Regions from separate parts of the Nostoc sp. NZL genome, predicted to be linked through region 2. Evidence: riboswitches for the same ligand, from Rfam matches in the RefSeq annotation. Region 2 holds a riboswitch; the other holds the start of a gene.
The links. Region 2 has a riboswitch for cyclic di-AMP ahead of ntrB (nitrate ABC transporter permease). Riboswitches for the same ligand answer to the same signal wherever they lie in the genome.
Positions count from the first base shown of each region.

Region 1: another riboswitch for cyclic di-AMP. It lies ahead of F8R90_RS22750 (glycosyltransferase); the one in region 2 lies ahead of ntrB (nitrate ABC transporter permease).

Region 1 is NZ_WBKL01000158.1:63,112-72,584, reverse strand. Features, by position in the region: gene F8R90_RS22760 (hypothetical protein) at 1-339, opposite strand, end outside; gene F8R90_RS22755 (hypothetical protein) at 817-1,014, opposite strand; gene F8R90_RS22750 (glycosyltransferase) at 1,119-2,390, opposite strand; cyclic di-AMP (ydaO/yuaA leader) riboswitch at 2,554-2,753, opposite strand; gene F8R90_RS22745 (DUF1350 family protein) at 3,302-4,288, shown strand; gene argC (N-acetyl-gamma-glutamyl-phosphate reductase) at 4,377-5,348, opposite strand; gene F8R90_RS22735 (MFS transporter) at 6,660-7,946, shown strand; gene glpK (glycerol kinase GlpK) at 7,951-9,465, opposite strand.
Region 2 is NZ_WBKL01000148.1:8,115-17,587, forward strand. Features, by position in the region: gene F8R90_RS20660 (ABC transporter substrate-binding protein) at 1-1,386, opposite strand, end outside; gene ntrB (nitrate ABC transporter permease) at 1,474-2,325, opposite strand; cyclic di-AMP (ydaO/yuaA leader) riboswitch at 2,423-2,642, opposite strand; gene F8R90_RS20670 (sensor histidine kinase) at 3,060-4,250, shown strand; gene rnc (ribonuclease III) at 4,309-4,995, opposite strand; gene F8R90_RS20680 (NYN domain-containing protein) at 5,134-5,934, opposite strand; gene F8R90_RS20685 (hypothetical protein) at 6,467-7,072, opposite strand; gene F8R90_RS20690 (Uma2 family endonuclease) at 7,115-7,702, opposite strand; gene bchD (magnesium chelatase ATPase subunit D) at 7,794-9,473, shown strand, end outside.

The sequences.
Region 1 (9,473 bases), on a different contig from region 2:
AATTTGGCTAGAAACAACACGCGGTTTGAGACATTCGTCTTTTCGGACTCCCAATGCAGCCAAAATTGCTTGCCCAGCAGCTCGCGTTTCACCTTGGGAGCTAGAATGAACTTCCAATAGTCCGTACAGTCGTTCAACTACCTGTACTCCCGGACGAACAGAGGCAGCTTTCAGAGCTACATCCGTAATTTTATTAATTTCGATACCAGGAGAGATTTCAATCCACAGTGATGTATCTCCTGGTAATGGTAAGAAGCCTTGGGCTACTGTTCCCATATATGCTGCATGTTGAGGTTGCAGGCTGTCGAGAAATACGAAACTGCGTAGTTCTATTCCCAAGATTTTGCTCTCCAGTCATAAGGGTAAAAGTTATCTATTGCAAGATATGAGCGCCTAACTTGGGGTATTTTAGCCACAAGTGAAGGATGGAAAAACACAAAGTAGAACAATTTTGCTGTCGATAAATTTTACACCTGAGAAGTATTCTGGCAGTAAAAACCGCCTTGACAATTGTACAAGCTTTATTACACACAAATCGCTGCCTGCAATGGCTAACTGGTCTTGATTTACTGATAAATTTGATGTTTCAAAAAAACTCTTTAGCCAAATTGAAGCGGGGAAAGTTCAGTGAACTTTCCCCGCTATCTTCAAAATGCTGCTAAAATCGCAGCCAATCAACTAGTACTTTATGCTTGGTTTGTAGTCTCAAATCAAGGACTAAAGTCCTGACTACGAACTTATTCACTCATAAAAGTTGGTGTGGTGGACTATTAGATTTGTTTTTCTATATAAACGCAGAAAAATAAATCTATTAGTTTATCCTGCGTTTGTGAGTACCCAAGTGGAGTAAGCATCCTCGACAAATCTGCTTTGATGACGAGTTCCTTTATGCTTGCTCACTCTGACTTTGAGGGTGGTTATGTAAACTCCATCCATTACTTGATGTCCATAACCACAAACTTGACCAACTTGCCCTGTTATTTGATGCAAAGCATAATCTCCGATATTCAGCATAATTCTGACTGCCTAATTAACTAGGTTGAGTAGTTTGTGTTTGACTATTTGGGCACGGCAAAACCGCTCTGATGATATTAGTTCCGCGTTCAAAGCTGGAAAAATTAAGCTGCAATCCGAGTTCGGGTATTAGGTGCAGTTGGAGCCAGCAGACGAGTGTAAAGTTGAGTCAGTCGGAATCCTACACTATACCAACTAAAGGCAATTTCTGTCCGTTGTCGAGCCGCTTCACCTAACTGGTCTCGCCAAGCTGGGTTGATGAGAATGCGGTCTATGGCAGCAGCAAAAGCTACTTCATCTTTGGGGGGCGCAAGTAACCCTGTGACTTCTGGTACAACAGTAAACTGTAGCCCACCAACATTACTAGCGACGACAGGAGTCTTACTAGCCATTGCCTCAATGGCAACTAAACCAAAAGGTTCATAGTGACTAGGCACTACGCAGACATCAGCGGCGGCGTAGTAGAAGGGGAGGACAGTTTCATCTAAGCGACCAGCAAAGGTTGTACAATTTTCTAATCCGAGTTCAGTAACAATGCTAGCAATGCGATCGCGTTCTATTCCATCACTCTGACCTGGACGGCTACCACCCCCAATCACTAGCTGGAGATTAGCTTCACCTCTTAAACTAGATTTGGCAATAGCTCGTACCAAGGTTTCAATACCTTTGCGGCGGTCAAAGCGACCAACGTAGAGAACCATTTTGGCATCTGGTGCAATTCCCAACTTTTCCCGCGCCGCAGACCGCTGAATTTCTCCAAATTTATCAGTATCAGTGCCACAGGGAATCATTTCAATGTTTCCTTTACTGGAAACGAGTAACCGCATATGTTTTTGCTCTTGCGGACTAGTTGCAACCACACAGTCTACAGTTTCCAAGCAGGCTTTTTCTACAGCTAATCGCTGGGTAGCAATTACGGGAACATCACCAATACTTCTGTATTTAACCGCTCCTAAAGAGTGGTAAGTATGTACCTGAATCAGTGGTTGCTGCTTTTTCAATTCCATGCCGACCCAAGATGATAACCAGTAGTTGGTATGAATTAAGGAGTAATGAAACCCTTGGCGCAACTGGAATTGCTGGAATTCTTCGATGAATTCAGGTAAATGGTCGAACAAGTTATCTCGCCCAATAAACTTAGCTGGGCCCGCTTTTAACCGAATAGTACGACAGTTTGGGCTATGTTGAATGTAGGCAGCTTGTTCAGGACTACTACGACGAGTGAACATATCCACTTGCCAACCAAGCTTTGCTAAGGCATAACCTACTTGACGCACATAGACATTTTGACCTCCAGCCTCTTCTTGACCAATTTCAACCGCCGGGTCACCATCAACAGAAATTAGGGCAATGCGATGTTTCTTATTCTGGAACATAGCTGATTTTCACCTCAAGGCAATTAATCCTGCCTCAAACGCCAGAAATCAAGATAATATTATCCTTTCTTTCAACGTCGAGGGCAGGCACAACAAACCGCAAAGTTACCAGCCAAAGGACACTGACGAGAACATGGCATTACTTGTTAAGAATGCTGCTCGTTCAGTCTCTTCTCAATGCCGACGAAGTTAGCTGACGGGCTAGGACTGAGAGATGTCCTTCTTAAGAAAGTTATGAGTTAGGAGTTATGAATTTATTAACTGCTAACTTTCTTCAAAATACGCCCCAAACTTGGTTCCTCCGCTCCGGTTTACCCTTACTCACAAAACTTTTCAGGGAATATAGTGGATTAGGCAGACTGATTTATTTTTCTTCAAGGTTTATAACCTGTCATCATCAACCATGTCAAGAGTATGAACAAAAAAAGTGTGATTGAAATCACCTAAATGCCCTTTGCATCTAGCTTTCACGAATCAGACTTTAGAAGAAAATTTGAGCTTTTAATATGCTCTCAACAAGAAGCTTACTGATATTGACCGCTACATTTTATTTAGCTTCTGGGAATTAAATATTTTTCATGTTTTTAAGTGTATAAATATACTAACTACGAGCTTGATTGAATTTAATATGTTTTTTATTTGTCTAAAATATTACTCTCTCTAAAGAAATTGCCGAAATATCAAAGAGTCCATTAGAAGTTTTACGCCAATTCAATTTCACTATTGAACTACATTATTTCCTACTCTCCACTACCTTTCATAAATGCTTTGAGAGCCAACTGCGTTTACTATGTTACGAGGGCGAGCATCTCAGTTATCCAAAAAAACTTTTAAAGAATCCGAAAAGCAGCAGCTTCAATTTGGAGGTAAAGTATACACCTACCAAAATGAGATACACTCATTGCTAAGTCATGGTAAATACAAATATCAAGCTGAGATTTAAACCCGTTTCTCACAGTTGGGTTGCTCTGCATCCACAGCCTAAAGGAGTAATTCAATTTATTGCAGGGGCTTTTTTTGGTACATTTGGCCCCATGCTTTTTTATCGCTATCTACTTCAATGCCTATTTGAGCAGGGATATACAATTATTCTTCTGCCATTTAATTTTAGTTTTAACCATTATGTAGAAGCTGGTTTTCTCATGAGGGAGCAGTATGAAATTCTACCAGAGCTTGTGAGGATGGCAAGTGTTGAGGGATATGATTATGAAGCCTATCTAGATGATAAAAACTTTTCTTGGATTGGACATAGCCTTGGCTGTAAATATATCTCCCTGTTAGAAGGATTTACTGCTTTACCTCCAGAGCCTCAAGATAGAGAAAAGTTTATTCGCAACCTGCTATCTCATACTTCGGATGAGTCACAGATAAAAAGTGTCATTGCAGATATTAACATTCTGTATGATGAGCTTAAACAAAAAATTGTAGAAGTTCGGAAACTAATTTACACTTATGTAGGTCAGGAAATAAAAATTAACAGTGTCTTCATTAAGGGGCAGGTTTCTATCCTATTAGCACCTGCTATTGCTGATACAGGGAGCGCAATTCGTCCTCAATTTTTAGCGGATATCATCGATAAACTTGGTTGGGGTGTGAAACCAACCGTTGAAGAAACCCATAACTTAATCAAGGATAGTGGGCTATTTAATATCATGGGTTTAGTTTGTTTTAAGTCAGATAATATTGCTAAATTAACCTGTGAATGGTTTACTAATATTCTAAAAAAACCACCCCAAGAATTTCTACAAACTTTAGAGGGTGGACATTTAAAACCTTTAGGAATTCAACTAGGCAAGTATGTGATTAATCTTTTTGATAAACCTTTAATTGAATCAGTTCAAGAGCGAAATAGAGGCTTTGAGCATCATGTAATTCAATTGTTTGAGAAACTGAAATAGAAATCAACAAAAGTTGCTGAAAGTCCAAAAATCAGAAGTTATTAACCAATATTCCCGACTTGTTAAAAAAGTCGGGAATCTGAGCCTTTCATAACAATCCCAACTCTTCTGGAAAGCCCAGCATGATGTTTAAGTTTTGGATTGCGGCTCCCGATGCACCTTTGCCCAAGTTATCAAGACGAGCAACTAGCAACGCTTCTTTGGTAGTGTCATTTGCGAATACAAAAACCTGAACAATATTAGTGCCGTTCACTGCAATCGCATCCAAAAATATTCCGTCTCGTAGCAGAGTAGAATCTTGGTATGGAGCTACCTGCACAAATTTTTCACTTTGGTAGTAGTTAACAATTGTTTGATGAATAACCTCACCTGATGGTGGATTATCCAAAGTCCCCAGCGGCAAAGGCACCTGAACTAGCATCCCTTGCTCAAAATCCCCTACCGCTGGTACGAATAGCGGCGGCGATGCTAACTCTGAGTAATAATGCATTTCCTTGACATGCTTATGTCCAAACTGCAAACCATAGATGCCATAGGGATAAAGCGACTCTGCTCCAGCTTCCTGTTCATGGAAGGTATGGTATTGTTTGATGAGATTCTTGCCGCCACCAGAGTAGCCTGACACTGCGTTAACAGTGATAGGAAAATTACTCTTTAAAAGTCCCTTGGCAATCAACGGACGGATACAAGCCAAAAATCCTGTGGGATAACATCCTGGATTGCTGACAAACTGGGCGCTGGCAATTTTCTCTCGTTGTCCTGGATTTAGTTCAGGAAAGCCATATACCCAATTCTTAGCCGTGCGATGGGCACTACTAGCATCAAGGATCTTAACCGTAGTACTACTTACTAAGCTAACAGCTTCGCGGGCTGCATCATCAGGTAGACAGAGAATAACAACATCGACGGCATTGATTAGTTTAGCTCGCTCACTTGCATCCTTACGTTTAGAGGCCTCAATGCTAACTAACTCGATATCATCGCGTTGATTGAGACGTGAGTAAATTTGTAAGCCTGTGGTTCCTGATTCGCCATCAATGAAAATCTTCGGTTTAGTAATCATGCGTTCAGCATCCTGAGATGTCAGTAGTGTATTAAAACAGCTGTCAGTTATCAAAGTTAAAGATAGGACTTTACACCCCAAATCAAACTTACCACGCAATAGTTGTGCCTTTTAAGGGGGTTGGGGGATCTCTTGTGTGTAAGTCCTAATTAGATAATTACCTACTGAAAAACTCCGCAGACTTGACAGTAATGAGTCACGCTTTCTTTCCATACCTGGGTTTTACACTAGTATTTTATCGCTTTCAACCTTTTGCGATCGCCTGCATGAGTGCCGCTTCAACATCAAACCTACTTGGCGTATTCTCAATCTTGACAAGCAGATGATTTACCAAAAGCCGTTATTATTCAAGGCTTTCAGCTTAACAAGCGTGCCATTCGACGCTTTGATGATCTGTTTTCAAATTCTACTTTATCCTCTCCCTACTGCTAAATACGCCCGGACAATACAGGCGATTGCTCTAGCAATACTTTACTCTCCCAAGCTATCAGTACAATCGCGGTTTACAGTATTTGTTTTAAGTTGCTAGAGCATAAATTGCCAAAAAGATTGCAGATGCATAATTTGGGATTTTTTACAAAAATATTCTCCAATGATAATTTAAGTGCGCCATCTGGGAACAATTTATGAAGCTCAGGTTTTGTTCGCTACTTACCACTTAAGTAAGTGCCTAAAAAAAGAACATAAACCTGTTTACAATGCTGTCCAAATTTCCCCAATAGATAGAGGAATAAATCATCAGTGAGTAAAAAAATAGAGTTGCTGCCATCAATGTTGGCAACTGTGTCTCCTCCTTACTTAACTTAGCAACTTAGCGCAAGGAGTTTAATTTTATAAACTGCACTAAGGTTATTAATGATTTGTCAAATGCTAGCTGGGCAAAGGCAAACCATCATTGTATAAACTCCTTGCTACTGAAGAAGTCCATTCGTTTCTAGCAACTATGTACCTTGTTTGAGTAATAAATGGAGAGATGTTATCTCTAGCAACGTACCACTCAGCTTAGAGCTAAAGCTAAAAGTATAAAACTCGGCAAATCTGAGGGTATGGGTGGTAATAAGCGCTATTTTCATTACTTTGCCCAGCTATCGCTCAATCAAGGTTTATCAAGACTTTAGAGAAGCACAATTCCGGCATAACCTGACTAAAAAGGGCAATAAATAACAGAGATATTTCTCGCTCGTCAGACTGAGGAATTGATTACTCATAGCGTTATTTTTCAAATTTTTAATTATCTGAATGTGGCTTGAACAAAGCCGAATTTGATATGCAAAAAAGTAATTATCTACACTTGCAATATCTATAAAAATGCTTAATTCTGAAATTCAAAAAGACCTTCGTCATAACTTGACTGTCAATGTTGCCGAAAGTGCATTTTTTGGTTTGGCAACTGGTTTTGCTTCCTATATCACGATTATTCCTCTATTTGTTAGCGGTTTTACCAATTCTTCATCGCTTATTGGTCTGATTCCAGCTATTCCGCGTTTAGGTTGGCAACTACCTCAGCTATTGACGGCTGATAAAATAGCTCGGCTACAGTATTACAAACCAACTGTAATGTGGTTGACAATTCACCAAAAACTTCCTTTTTTTGGATTAGCACTGCTCGCTTTATTACAGCTACAACTCAATAGCCAAACTATCTTACATCTGACATTTGCCATACTCATTTGGCAGGGACTAGGCAGCGGATTTAGTGCTACTGCTTGGCAAAGCATGGTTGCTAAAATTATTCCTTCTGGAAGGCTTGGCATTTTTTATGGTGCCTTGGCGGCGGCTGCTAATCTGATGAGTATTTTTGGTGCTCTGATAGCTGGTTTACTGCTCAAGGAAATTGCCCAGCCATTTAACTTTGCTCTCTGTTTTTTGTGTGCTAGCGTTGCGATGGCTCTATCTTGGTTTTTTATGTCTAGGACGCGGGAGCCAGTAAGTAACCCATTATCTACCTTTGAAACTAGACGTGAATTTTGGGACAGTCTTAGTGTGATTCTCCGGTGCGATAAGAATTTCCGTTGCTTTGTGATCACACGTATGCTTTCACAATTAGCACTGATGCCACTTCCCTTCTATACACTCTATGCCGTACACCAACATTGGATGGGAGAAGCATCTATTGGGATAATTACTGGTGTGCTGATGGTAACGCAAACTATTGCTGGATTGGTTTTGGGTTGGGTAGGCGATCGCTGGGGTCACAAGTTGGTCTTGGAGACTGGTTCTGTTGTTTGTGCGTTTAGTTCGGTTTTAGCTGGTCTAGCAACAAATGTAAGCTGTTTTTACTTGGTGTTTATAGGAGCAGGGATAGGTATGATCGCTCTGCAAAATATTGCTGCGGTAATGACCTTAGAGTTTGGTAACCAGCGCGAACGACCAGCCTATATTGGTCTTGGCAATACCCTTGTTGCCCCTGCCACGCTTCTTGCTCCCCTATTAGGTGGATGGATAGTGGACAATATTGACTATAGAACTGCCTTCTTGGTGGCAGCTATAGGTGGATTAGTTACAGCACTGGTTTTGCACGTAGGAGTACGCGATCCACGTTATCTGGAACAAAATTTTAGTAACCATTCAGTTAAAGTCTTGCCTGAGCAGTAAGCATCTATTCCTCCCAAGCGAGAGTGCGTTTCACTGCTTTTTGCCAAGTAGCAAAGTTAGATAATGGATCATCGCTCTTCGGCTCAAATACACGTTCAATTTGCCGTTGCTGCACCAGTACTTCATAGCTCTCCCAAAATCCTACGGCTAAACCTGCTGCAAATGCTGCACCCTGAACGGTCGTATCGCGCATTATCGGACGTTCAACTCCAATACCTAATACATCAGCTTGGAACTGCATCAGAAAATTATTCTCGCAAGCTCCACCATCTACGGTTAATCGCCCAACTGGAGTACTGCTAGATGCATTAATTGCTTGCACCACTTCCAGAACTTGGTAAGCGATCGCTTCCAACACGGCGCGTACTAGATGCTCTGGTTGTACACTGGCGGTAATGCCGAAAAAGGCTCCCCTAGCACTCATATCCCAGTAGGGTGCGCCCAGTCCACTAAATGCAGGCACAAAATATACTCCGCCATTATCTGTTACCTGATTTGCCATTGCTTCAGTTTCAGCAGCAGTTTTAATCAGCTTGAGGCGATCGCGTAACCATTGAATACAAGCTCCACTAGTAAACATACTACCTTCTAAGGCATAGCCTACATCTAAAGTCCCTCTTGGATTTGCTTGTGTCCATGACACCGTGGAAATGAGTTGATGGTGCGACCGCACAATTTCAGAACCTGTGTGAGCAACCAAAAAACTACCAGTGCCATAAGTACATTTCATCAAACCGGGGCGATCGCAGCCATGACCAAATAGAGCCGCTTGCTGATCTCCCAAAATGGCAGTAATAGGAATTTCAGCGCCCAACAAAGTAGCATCAGTAACTCCAAATACTCCTAAACTAGGCTGAATCTGGGGCAAAATATGAGCCGGAATCTGAAATAGTTCTAGTAAATTCTCATCCCACTCACAGCTTTTGAGATTCATCAACATTGTACGGCTGGCGTTGCTGTGGTCAGTAGCATGGACTTTTCCGCCTGTGAGGTTCCACAACACCCAGCTATCAATAGTGCCTGCTAAGACATTGTTTAGGTCAACATCTGTAAACTTATCTAATAGCCACCTGAACTTAGTAGCAGAAAAGTAGGCATCGATGATTAATCCGGTGCGATCGTAAATTTCATGAGCATAACCTTGCTCTTGTAATTGGTGGCAAAGGGAAGCAGTGCGGCGATCTTGCCAGACGATCGCTCTATGGAGTGGCTTCCCAGTAGTTTTGTCCCAAATCAAACAGGTTTCACGCTGCACAGTCAGTCCCAGTGCTGCGATCGCTGATGCAGCAATCTGGGCATTCTCAATTGCGGTTTGCATTACCCAACAAGTATCCTGCCAGATTTGTTGAGGGTCATGTTCTAACCATCCGGGCTGAGGATAATACTGAGTTAGTTCTTTATATGCCTGCCCAACAATCTTACCGTCTGCGTTAAACACAAAGGCGCGGTTGCCTGTTGTACCTAAGTCCAGTGCTAAGATGTAGCCCGATAATGGAGTTGTGTTACCAAGTGTGTGCATAGCTACTT
Region 2 (9,473 bases):
ACCCACCGGATCGCTGGGGTCGAAGCCTTTCTTATCTATAAATACTTCTGGTGGTTCGACCTTGTAATCATCCTTGGGACACTCGATGCCCATTTCAGACGCTATCTCCCGATATAAATCTGTTCTCCAACCAAGTTCTGCTAGTTCTTCGGCATTTTTGGGGAATTCTTTAATTTGTCCCCACCGCGCTGCTTGTGTCATCAACCAGATACTTCTTGATCTCCATAAAAATGTTGAGTGTTCTGCTGGCTGTTTGGGAAGGTTGTCAGGAATATCGAAGAAAATCGTGGTGTCAGCGGCTTTGATGGTGCGGTCTTTGCCATCAAAGCCGCCATAGTTGTAGTTGCCGAGAATTCCCGGACTTGTAAACTTCGCAATTGGCGCATCTTTCTTGTTAGGTCTAGCACCTGTAAAGGAACGGTCTGTTATTAGTTCGGCTACTTCTTGGCGATTTTCTACTTTGCTGCAATACTGACAGGCTTCAATCATCGCCTTGACTAAAGAACGATAGGTTTTGGGATATTTGTCGATGAAAGATTCCATCACCCCCAAAAGTCGATCTGGGTGTCCCAACCAGACTTCTTTACCTTGTGCAAAGGTAAAACCGATGTTTTCATTACCTGTTATTGCCCGTGTATTCCAGGGTTCTGCAACCATGTAAGCTTGCATTGCACCAATCCGCACGTTTGTTACCATTTGGGGTGGCGGAACGATGATGACGCGAAACTCTTTAAGCGGATCAACACCTGCGGCGGCGGATAAGTAACGGATAAAGTATTCGTAAATGGAGGAACTTAATACTACTGCCCAAACTCTGTTTTCTGGCGGTTGCTTGTCAAAGTAGCCTCGGAAATCGCGCCCAAAGGCTTCTAAAGCACCATCGCCATATTTTTCTTGATACTCATACCACGGACGCAGCCCAAAATCCCACATGGCTTTGTTCATTGTCATGGCGTTACCGTGGCGGTGAATGGTCATGGCTGCACACAAAGGGGCGTGGCGTGCGCCTTCGGCACCAATTCTGGCGTTGGTAACTGCACCAGATACAACGGGTGAAGCATCCAAGCGACCAAAAATTAAACCGTCGCGGGAAGTAGCCCAACTGGCTTCGCGGTTGAGTGTAACGTTCAAACCATACTTGTGGAAGAAGCCTTTTTTCCAGGCGATCGCAAATGGTGCACAATCATTAACGGGAACGTAACCAACTGTAAGATCGGCTTTTTCTAGGTCGCCGCTTTTAACTACTGGTTGTACAGCTAAGGCTTCTTCTGTCAATCCTTTGGCTGATCTATCTCCTGAAATCCCACAGGAGGAAAGCGCCATTCCCGCTGTTGTTGCTCCTATTCCCTTGATAATATCTCGTCGAGTCCAGTTAATATCACCCATTTTTGTAGCTCCATTGGTGATTAATTGCTCATGCTACAAGCGCAGAGTCATGTTACATCTTGCTGTTTTGATAGCAGCCAAATTTTGTTAGTTGGAAGTTTTAGGGCGATGGGTTACTAATTCTTCAATTTTGCCAACGGCGTAATCCAGGATTAACCCAGTTACACCAATTATCAACACAGCTAAAAAGACTGAACTCAGGTTTAAGCGACTCCATTCATCCCAGACAAAAAAGCCGATACCAATACCGCCTGTGAGCATTTCCACGGCAACGATTACTAGCCAAGCTATCCCTAAACTAATTCGTAAACCTGTAAAAATATATGGCAAACTTGCAGGCCAAATGATTTTTGTAATCCGCCGCCAACGGGGCATTTCTAGCACTCGTGCCACATCTAAATAATCTTTGGGAACACTAGAAACACCTAAAGCGGTATTAATAATTGTTGGCCATAGGGAAGTAATAAAGATGACAAAAATTGCTGAAGGATCTGCCAAATTGAAAATTGCTAAGGCAATGGGCAGCCAAGCTAGGGGTGATACAGGTTTAAAAATTTGAATGATCGGATTAAGTGCTAGCATTGCCGGTCTGGACATGCCAATGAGAAACCCCAGAGGAATCGCTACTACCGCACCTAACAAAAAGCCTATTAATACCCGGCGCAGACTTGCTATTAACAACCAACCAATTCCCAAGTTGCCTGGGCCTCGCTGGTAGAAGGGATTTAAGATGTAGTCTAGATTAGCGATGAACGCTTCTGGTGGGGTGGGCATCAATTCATGGTTGACAAGTGCAACAATCCACCACAACACAACTATTCCCAAGAAGCCCAATACAGGTAGAATGAAGACATCTCTAAGGATGACAGGGCTTGCCTTTTTCCAGGCAGCTTGTCCAGCGATCGCTGCGATCACTGCTAAATTTAATTGGAATATCATTTACAACCTCAACAGATTTAAGTGCAGGTACAAAAAAGCCGAGCAGTACCAGCCTTGGACACTGATGAGATCGGAACATTGTAAAAATGCCGTCTCTTCAGTCTCCTCTCAATGCCTACGAAGTTAGCTGACGGGCTAGGGCTGAGAGATGCCCTTCTGTAGAAAGTTATGAGTTATGAGTTATGGGTTACTAAATTTTATTTAATTCCTAACTCCTCACTCTCAACTCCTCACTTTCTATGAGATACGCCCCACAATTTGGTTCCTCCGCTCCAGCGTTATGCACTGTGACACGCTGAATTAGGCTGACTTACTCTAATGGATACTAAATTATGGACAATATAACATCGATGCTCAGTAAAAGCCATCTATCTTATGATAAATGTTGTTAATTAAAATACCAAAATCAAGTGTTATTTCTTAATTTGTAGTAATAATTAAAACTTGTGTTGCTAGTTAAGTTGTGAGTGAACTCCTTACACAGACTACTAAACAATATAGTCGAGCCAAGCATTAAGAATGTTACATACCTAATTAATATTTTTTAAAAAGAAATATAATGTACTGGCAAAATTTTATACAATCTTAATTGCTCAACAACTAGAAGAGGATGTGCAATCTATTCCTTTTGGTAGGTGAAAAATATCACTAACTTTGGTAAAAACTCATTGCACTCGCTAAACTAATTGCATATGGAAGTTTACTCATTTATCTCTTAGCTGATATTTAACATAATGGATTTTAGTCAAGTACTGGCTGAAAAAACGGACACCATCCTCGATAAATGGATTCTAGCAGTTCGCAAGGATAGACGGATTGAAAGTGCTGATGACCTATCTTATACAGCAGTAAAGGATCACATCCCTGATGTTTTGAAAGCGATGGTGACAGTGCTTTCAAAATCTCAGGATAATGATATTCAGTCAATAGTTACTGCTAGTTTCCAGCATGGAGCTATTCGAGCCGAACAAGGCTTTGATCCAGCAGAAATAGCTACAGAATATCATCTGCTGCGAACGGTAATATTTGATACTATACAATCAGATTTATTGAGTGGAACACCTGTAGAGATAATTCGTTCCATGCGTTTGATTGACGCTATTATAGACGAAGCGATCGCTCGCTGTTTCAAGAGTTATGTTGAGGAGCGGTTGCGAGAATTACAGCAGTTGCAGTCATCATTAACACTCCACAATGAAGAACTCACGCGCTTGATTAGCGCCAATCAAGAGTATCTTTCACAACTAGCCCACGAATTGAAACATCCACTAACTTCTATTATTGGTTACTCGGATTTGTTTTTACGCCAACAACGACGCAAAACAGAGATAAAAGATAACTATAGCAATTTAGAACATATTGAGCGAGTGCTACGCAACGGTAGACAGTTACTCCATCTGATCAATGATGTGTTAGAACTTTCGCGCTATGACTCAGGGCAGATAAAACTCCAACTAGCACCCACAGATGTGCGTGAATTAATCAATAATGTTTGTGAAATGTTGGAACCTTTAGCTGCTGGGAAAAATTTAAAAGTCGTAGTAGATTGCGATCGCGCTCCCAAAGAATTAATCACAGATTCTTTTCAATGCCAACAGATTATTACAAATCTTATTAGTAATGCGATTCGCTATACAGAGTCGGGGACTATTATTATAATGTGTCAGGTGTTGGAGAACCAGAGATGTGCGATCGCAGTTTGTGACACTGGAATTGGCATTGCATCCGAAAATCAAGCCCAGATATTTGAACCTTATTTTCGCGTAAGTTCAAGCGATCGTCCCTATCTCGCTGATAGTACAGGATTGGGATTAGCGATCGTCTCCCGCTTAGTAAAACTACTCAAAGGTGAAATTAAGCTAGTCTCTGAGGTAGGCGTTGGTTCTACTTTTACTGTAATTTTGCCTTTACAAATCGAAAGTTGATTTCGCGCCAAGACGTAAAATTATTCTTTGCGCCTTTGCGTGAAATCAAAAAACATGATTACAACAAACCTTGTTTTTTCAACTTAGCTAGCGCATCCTCAGCAGAAGCTTTCTCTGCATCTTTCTTATTACGTCCCTTACCTTCGCCGTAAATTTTTCCATCTACCAATACTTTTGCTATGAATTCTGGCGCGTGAGAAGGGCCTCCTATTTGTTCCGTGAAATATTTGGGAGGAGTTGGAGTAACGTTGCGTTGCACCCATTCTTGAAAACGATTTTTTGAGTCTACATTAGAACGAGACACAACTATATGCTTAGGATCTACAGAATCAAATAGTGGTTCTATAATTGCCCGAACTGCTTCAATATTGGAATCATTATCCAAATAGTAAGCACCAAGTACAGCTTCAAAGGTGCTACTAAGCAAATTAGGATTTTGGTAGCCTCCATCTCGAATAGCGCCTTTTCCTAAACGCATCCTAAAGTCTAAACCTACCTCTTCAGCGAACTTTGCCAATTGCTTCTCATCTACCAGCGCCGAACGCCGCCGGGTTAATTCATCTTCTCCCATTTCTGGGTGACACTTGTATAGATATTCGCCGCTTAAGAAATTTAGCAAGGCATCACCGAGGAATTCTAAGCGTTCATTATGTTCGCCTTCTCCGGGGTTTTCATGGACATAAGAGCGGTGAGTAAGCGCACGACGCAGAAGTTTTTCATCATGGAATATTAGAAGTTTGTGCATTTTATCTTGTGTCCTGTTGCAGAAATTGACTGTTGGGAAAGTTTACAAGTGTTCTTTTGTTCAGACATGGAAAAACCGCAAATCGCGGTGTTTTGGGAAAACCCAGTTTTTTATTCAACTGGGTTTTTAAAAGCTATTTTAGGCAGCCAGTATATCTAACTCAGTTAAAAACAACTCCTGATTTTGCTTTCGGACTTTGCCATCCTTGACAGCAACATCAATAAACTGACTAAAACTCTTAAATTTTTTGCTATCATCTGTAGAAATAGATAAGTATCCTTGATAGTTAGCACAACGTTGACGCATCAATCTATCAATGCGACCAAATACGGTAGGCTTACCTTGGCTTGAGACAGTTTTGATAGCTTCTATTAAATACTCTATAGCGTCTTTGTAATTAATCTGAGACACAATATCTGTGTTTTGAGGTTGATTCTTATTGCTATTGGCAACTAGCTGAGGTAATTCATCTACAAAATGGAAGTTATCATTACCAACCAGTTTAATTAAATTTGGACTAGCACTACCTCTTTGAGCAAAAATTATCACCTTTTTACCCAAAGATTTTAGAATACAAATTAAGCCGGCATAGTCCCAGTCTCCTGAAAATAGGATAATTGTTTTTAGAGAAGGATTAAAAGCAACTGCTTGAACACAGTCAGCAATCAATCGATAATCTGCACTATTATTTGAATTATCAGGAACATCAACACACTTCATACCAAGAATTTCTAGCTCATTTTTGGTAAAAATCTGGTCTATGTACTGTGAATTATAGTAGACATTTTTCCAGTCTATACGCCCCTTAGATTGGGCAAATTCCAGCAAAAAATGACCCTTACTTTTAATTGAAGAGACGTTCTGAATATCGGCAAAAATACCAATAGCATTTTTATGCTGGCTTGTTTGTTTTTTGGAAAATTGATTAGCGTGTGGCATTGTAATGTATCCAGTTATTGTTTGGTGAACTGGACAGCTTCAACAAATTACACATCTAGCAGTAGCAGGGCTTTATGCGAGGAATTTGTACTCAAAAAGTACTACCTTGTAATAAAGCTTCCTAACGTCGCTTTCGTTTGGTTCAAGTCTCAGCCGTAGAACTCCTGGCTTCCTACCAAGTTTCGCGTCATCCTTTCCCCTGAACATTCATCCAAACATCTTGTCTTCCCATTGAAATTCTAGTCAATTAGTTGACTTGACATTAGGCTAAATACTCAGCCGAAGGGATGACTCGAAGCTCGGCAGGAAACTAGGAATTCTGCTGCTGAGACAACACCAAAAACCTGCGCTTTAGAGTGCGGTTGTTGATTCTGTCTTAAATACAGAATTGCATAGCTGCTACTGGATGTCAATATAGTTATTTATGAAGTTTTAGTAAAAGCGTAGACGCGCAGCGGCTTGTCGATTATCTATGGTAATTCTCTAAAAGCCAGCATTGATTTAAATAATATTCTAGCTAATAAATAATTTACTATTTGCTTTGCGCGATCGCACCATACAAAATACCTAAAATCCTCTTAATATCCTTAATATAATATTCACTCAAATCAATCGAAACTACATTGCCTTCAAGCTTGAGAAATTGCCAGATAGTACCGATAGTAACAGCACCATATATAGCTTTGATTTGATTTCCACCTCTCTCGTTAAATAACTGAGCCGCTACCATTTCGGCAATACATTGGGCTAAACCAGACCTCAAATTCTCATTTTTACTTTCTACTAAAACAACTACCGGACTACGCACAAGCAACTGCTCCGAAGAAAGACTCAAAATAAAATCGCAAAAGCCATTTAGTCCTCGTTGGCTATCAACAGTAAAATCAACTCCAGAAAAAAAGCTTATTTCATAATTAAATTTGCGTCTAATTTCTAACAAAATTGGACTGATAATCATTTCACTACGAGCTTTTTCCGAACTTATCGCTACTGCTAAATCAACATTTTCCCTAAGAAGAGTAGATAATAAATCACTACATTCTTGCTCCTGCACATTTGCGAATAGTCCAGATGATTCGTGGATAACTAACCCAAAAGAATCAATAACTTCAAGAAGTTTAAAATCACTATAAGCCATAAAACTACTCTTTTGTCTTATGACTGAATTCTATAACAAAGTTTAAAAATTCAGCTTTGGCGGAAACACTCTAGCTAAATCAAGAGACAAATCAGGAAAACAAGGAAAATTTATCACCTGGGTGGACAAGACAATTCGCTTATTTGAATAACCATATCTGCCTTGATTATCCTGATATGGTTCACTGTAAGCTTCCAAATAGTTATCAAATAAATTGAATATCCAATAATCAGTAATACCCGCTTGAGCATAGAGAGGTATTTTAACATCTTGGTCATAAGCTAAAGAAGAATCCGAAACCTCTATCACCAATAACACCTCAGCAGCTTGAGGATGACCAGAAAGATAATTATCATCTCGGTTTTGAAGAATAGCAAAATCCGGTTCAGGTTCGCTATTAGGTGGCAAAGCAATCGGAGCTTGAGATTGCAAAGTTGCCCTATCACCTACAAGTTTTGGAAGTTCTCGCAACAAGTTTCGCAAACAAGTTTCATGGGCTTTACCTTTGGATGCCATTTCAATAATTTCCCCATCAATTAATTCAATGTGGTCATCTTCATGGAAAAAGCCCAATTCTCCAAGCCTGTGGTATTCATCTAGTGTGAAGCGTTTAGCTTGAGCAACACTCATAACCTTACCTTTCTCTCATTGCCATAATCCCTATTCTAAATGTGTCAGAAATTGGTATGCTAAAGGCCGAGACTCGCTATAAAAGCAAACAATGCCTGCGCCTACTATAAATCCCACCATCACTGCCTTTCCCTTGACAGCCGTAGTCGGTCAAGAAGCAATTAAATTAGCCTTGCTGTTAGCCGCAGTTGATCCTGGTTTAGGAGGAGTAGCGATCGCAGGTCGTCGTGGTACGGCAAAATCTGTAATGGCTCGTGCTATCCATGCTCTACTACCGCCGATTGAAGTTGTCAAAGGTTCAATCAGTAATTGTGACCCCAATCACCCAGAAGAATGGGACGATCAACTTTTGGCGGAGTACGCAGACAAAGACATTCAAGATGTTCCCGTCGAAATTATCCCCGCGCCTTTTTTGCAAATTCCTCTAGGTATCACTGAAGACCGACTATTAGGTTCAGTAGATGTTGAAAAGTCGGTAAAACAAGGTGATACCATTTTTCAGCCCGGATTACTCGCTACAGCCAACCGGGGTGTACTGTACGTAGATGAAATTAATTTATTAGATGACCAAATATCAAATCAGCTTTTAACAGTATTATCTGAGGGACGCAACCAGATTGAACGGGAAGGGATTAGTTTTCAGCATCCGTGTAAATCCCTATTCATTGCCACCTACAATCCAGAAGAAGGCGGATTACGGGAGCATTTGTTAGATAGAATTGCGATCGCACTCTCTGCTGACGGTGTACTCGGCTTAGATCAAAGAGTAGCAGCAGTTGAGCAAGCGATCGCTTATTCTAAATCTCCCCAAGACTTCCTCAAACAGTACAACGAAGATTTAGACTCCCTCAAAACCCAAATTATCTTGGCGCGGGAATGGTTAAAAGAAGTCATCATCACCCACGAACAAATTGCCTACTTAGTGGATGAGTCCATTCGCGGAGGAGTTCAGGGACATCGCGCCGAGTTATTCGCCACGCGGGTTGCCAAAGCCGCAGCAGCTTTGGAGGGACGGACAACAGTTAATGCCGAAGATTTGCGCCGTGCTGTAGAACTTGTGATTGTACCACGCGCCACAGTTGTACAGACACCGCCACCAGATCAAGCACCACCACCGCCTCCACCCCCACCGCAACAGAATCAAGAAGAACCCCAAGATGAATCAGAGGAGGAAGAACAAGAAGAACAGGAAGAACAAGAAGAAAATCAAGAGCAAGAACCCCCCAGCATCCCGGAAGAGTTTATCTTTGATCCAGAAGGGGTAATCCTTGATGACAACGTGCTTTACTTTACTCAAATGGCGAAGCGGCAAGGTAAATCTGGTAGTCGCAGCGTCATATTTTCTGATGACAGGGGACGCTACATTAAGCCGATGTTGCCCAAGGGGAAAGCGCGACGCATTGCAGTAGATGCCACACTGAGAGCTGCGGCTCCTTATCAAAAAGCACGAAGAGAAAGACAACCAGATAGAAAAGTTATTGTCGAACAGCCTGATATTCGCTCGAAACGCTTGGTACGCAAAGCCGGGGCGTTGGTAGTGTTTGTAGTAGATGCTTCTGGCTCAATGGCCCTGAATCGAATGCAATCGGCTAAAGGTGCGGTGATGCAACTGTTGACAGAAGCTTATCAAAACCGCGACCAAATAGCATTAATTCCCTTCCGGGGAGAACAGGCAGAAGTGTTATTGCCTCCAACACGTTCTATTGCCTTAGCACGTAACCGCTTGGAAAGGTTGCCCTGTGGTGGGGGTTCACCCTTAGCGCATGGTTTA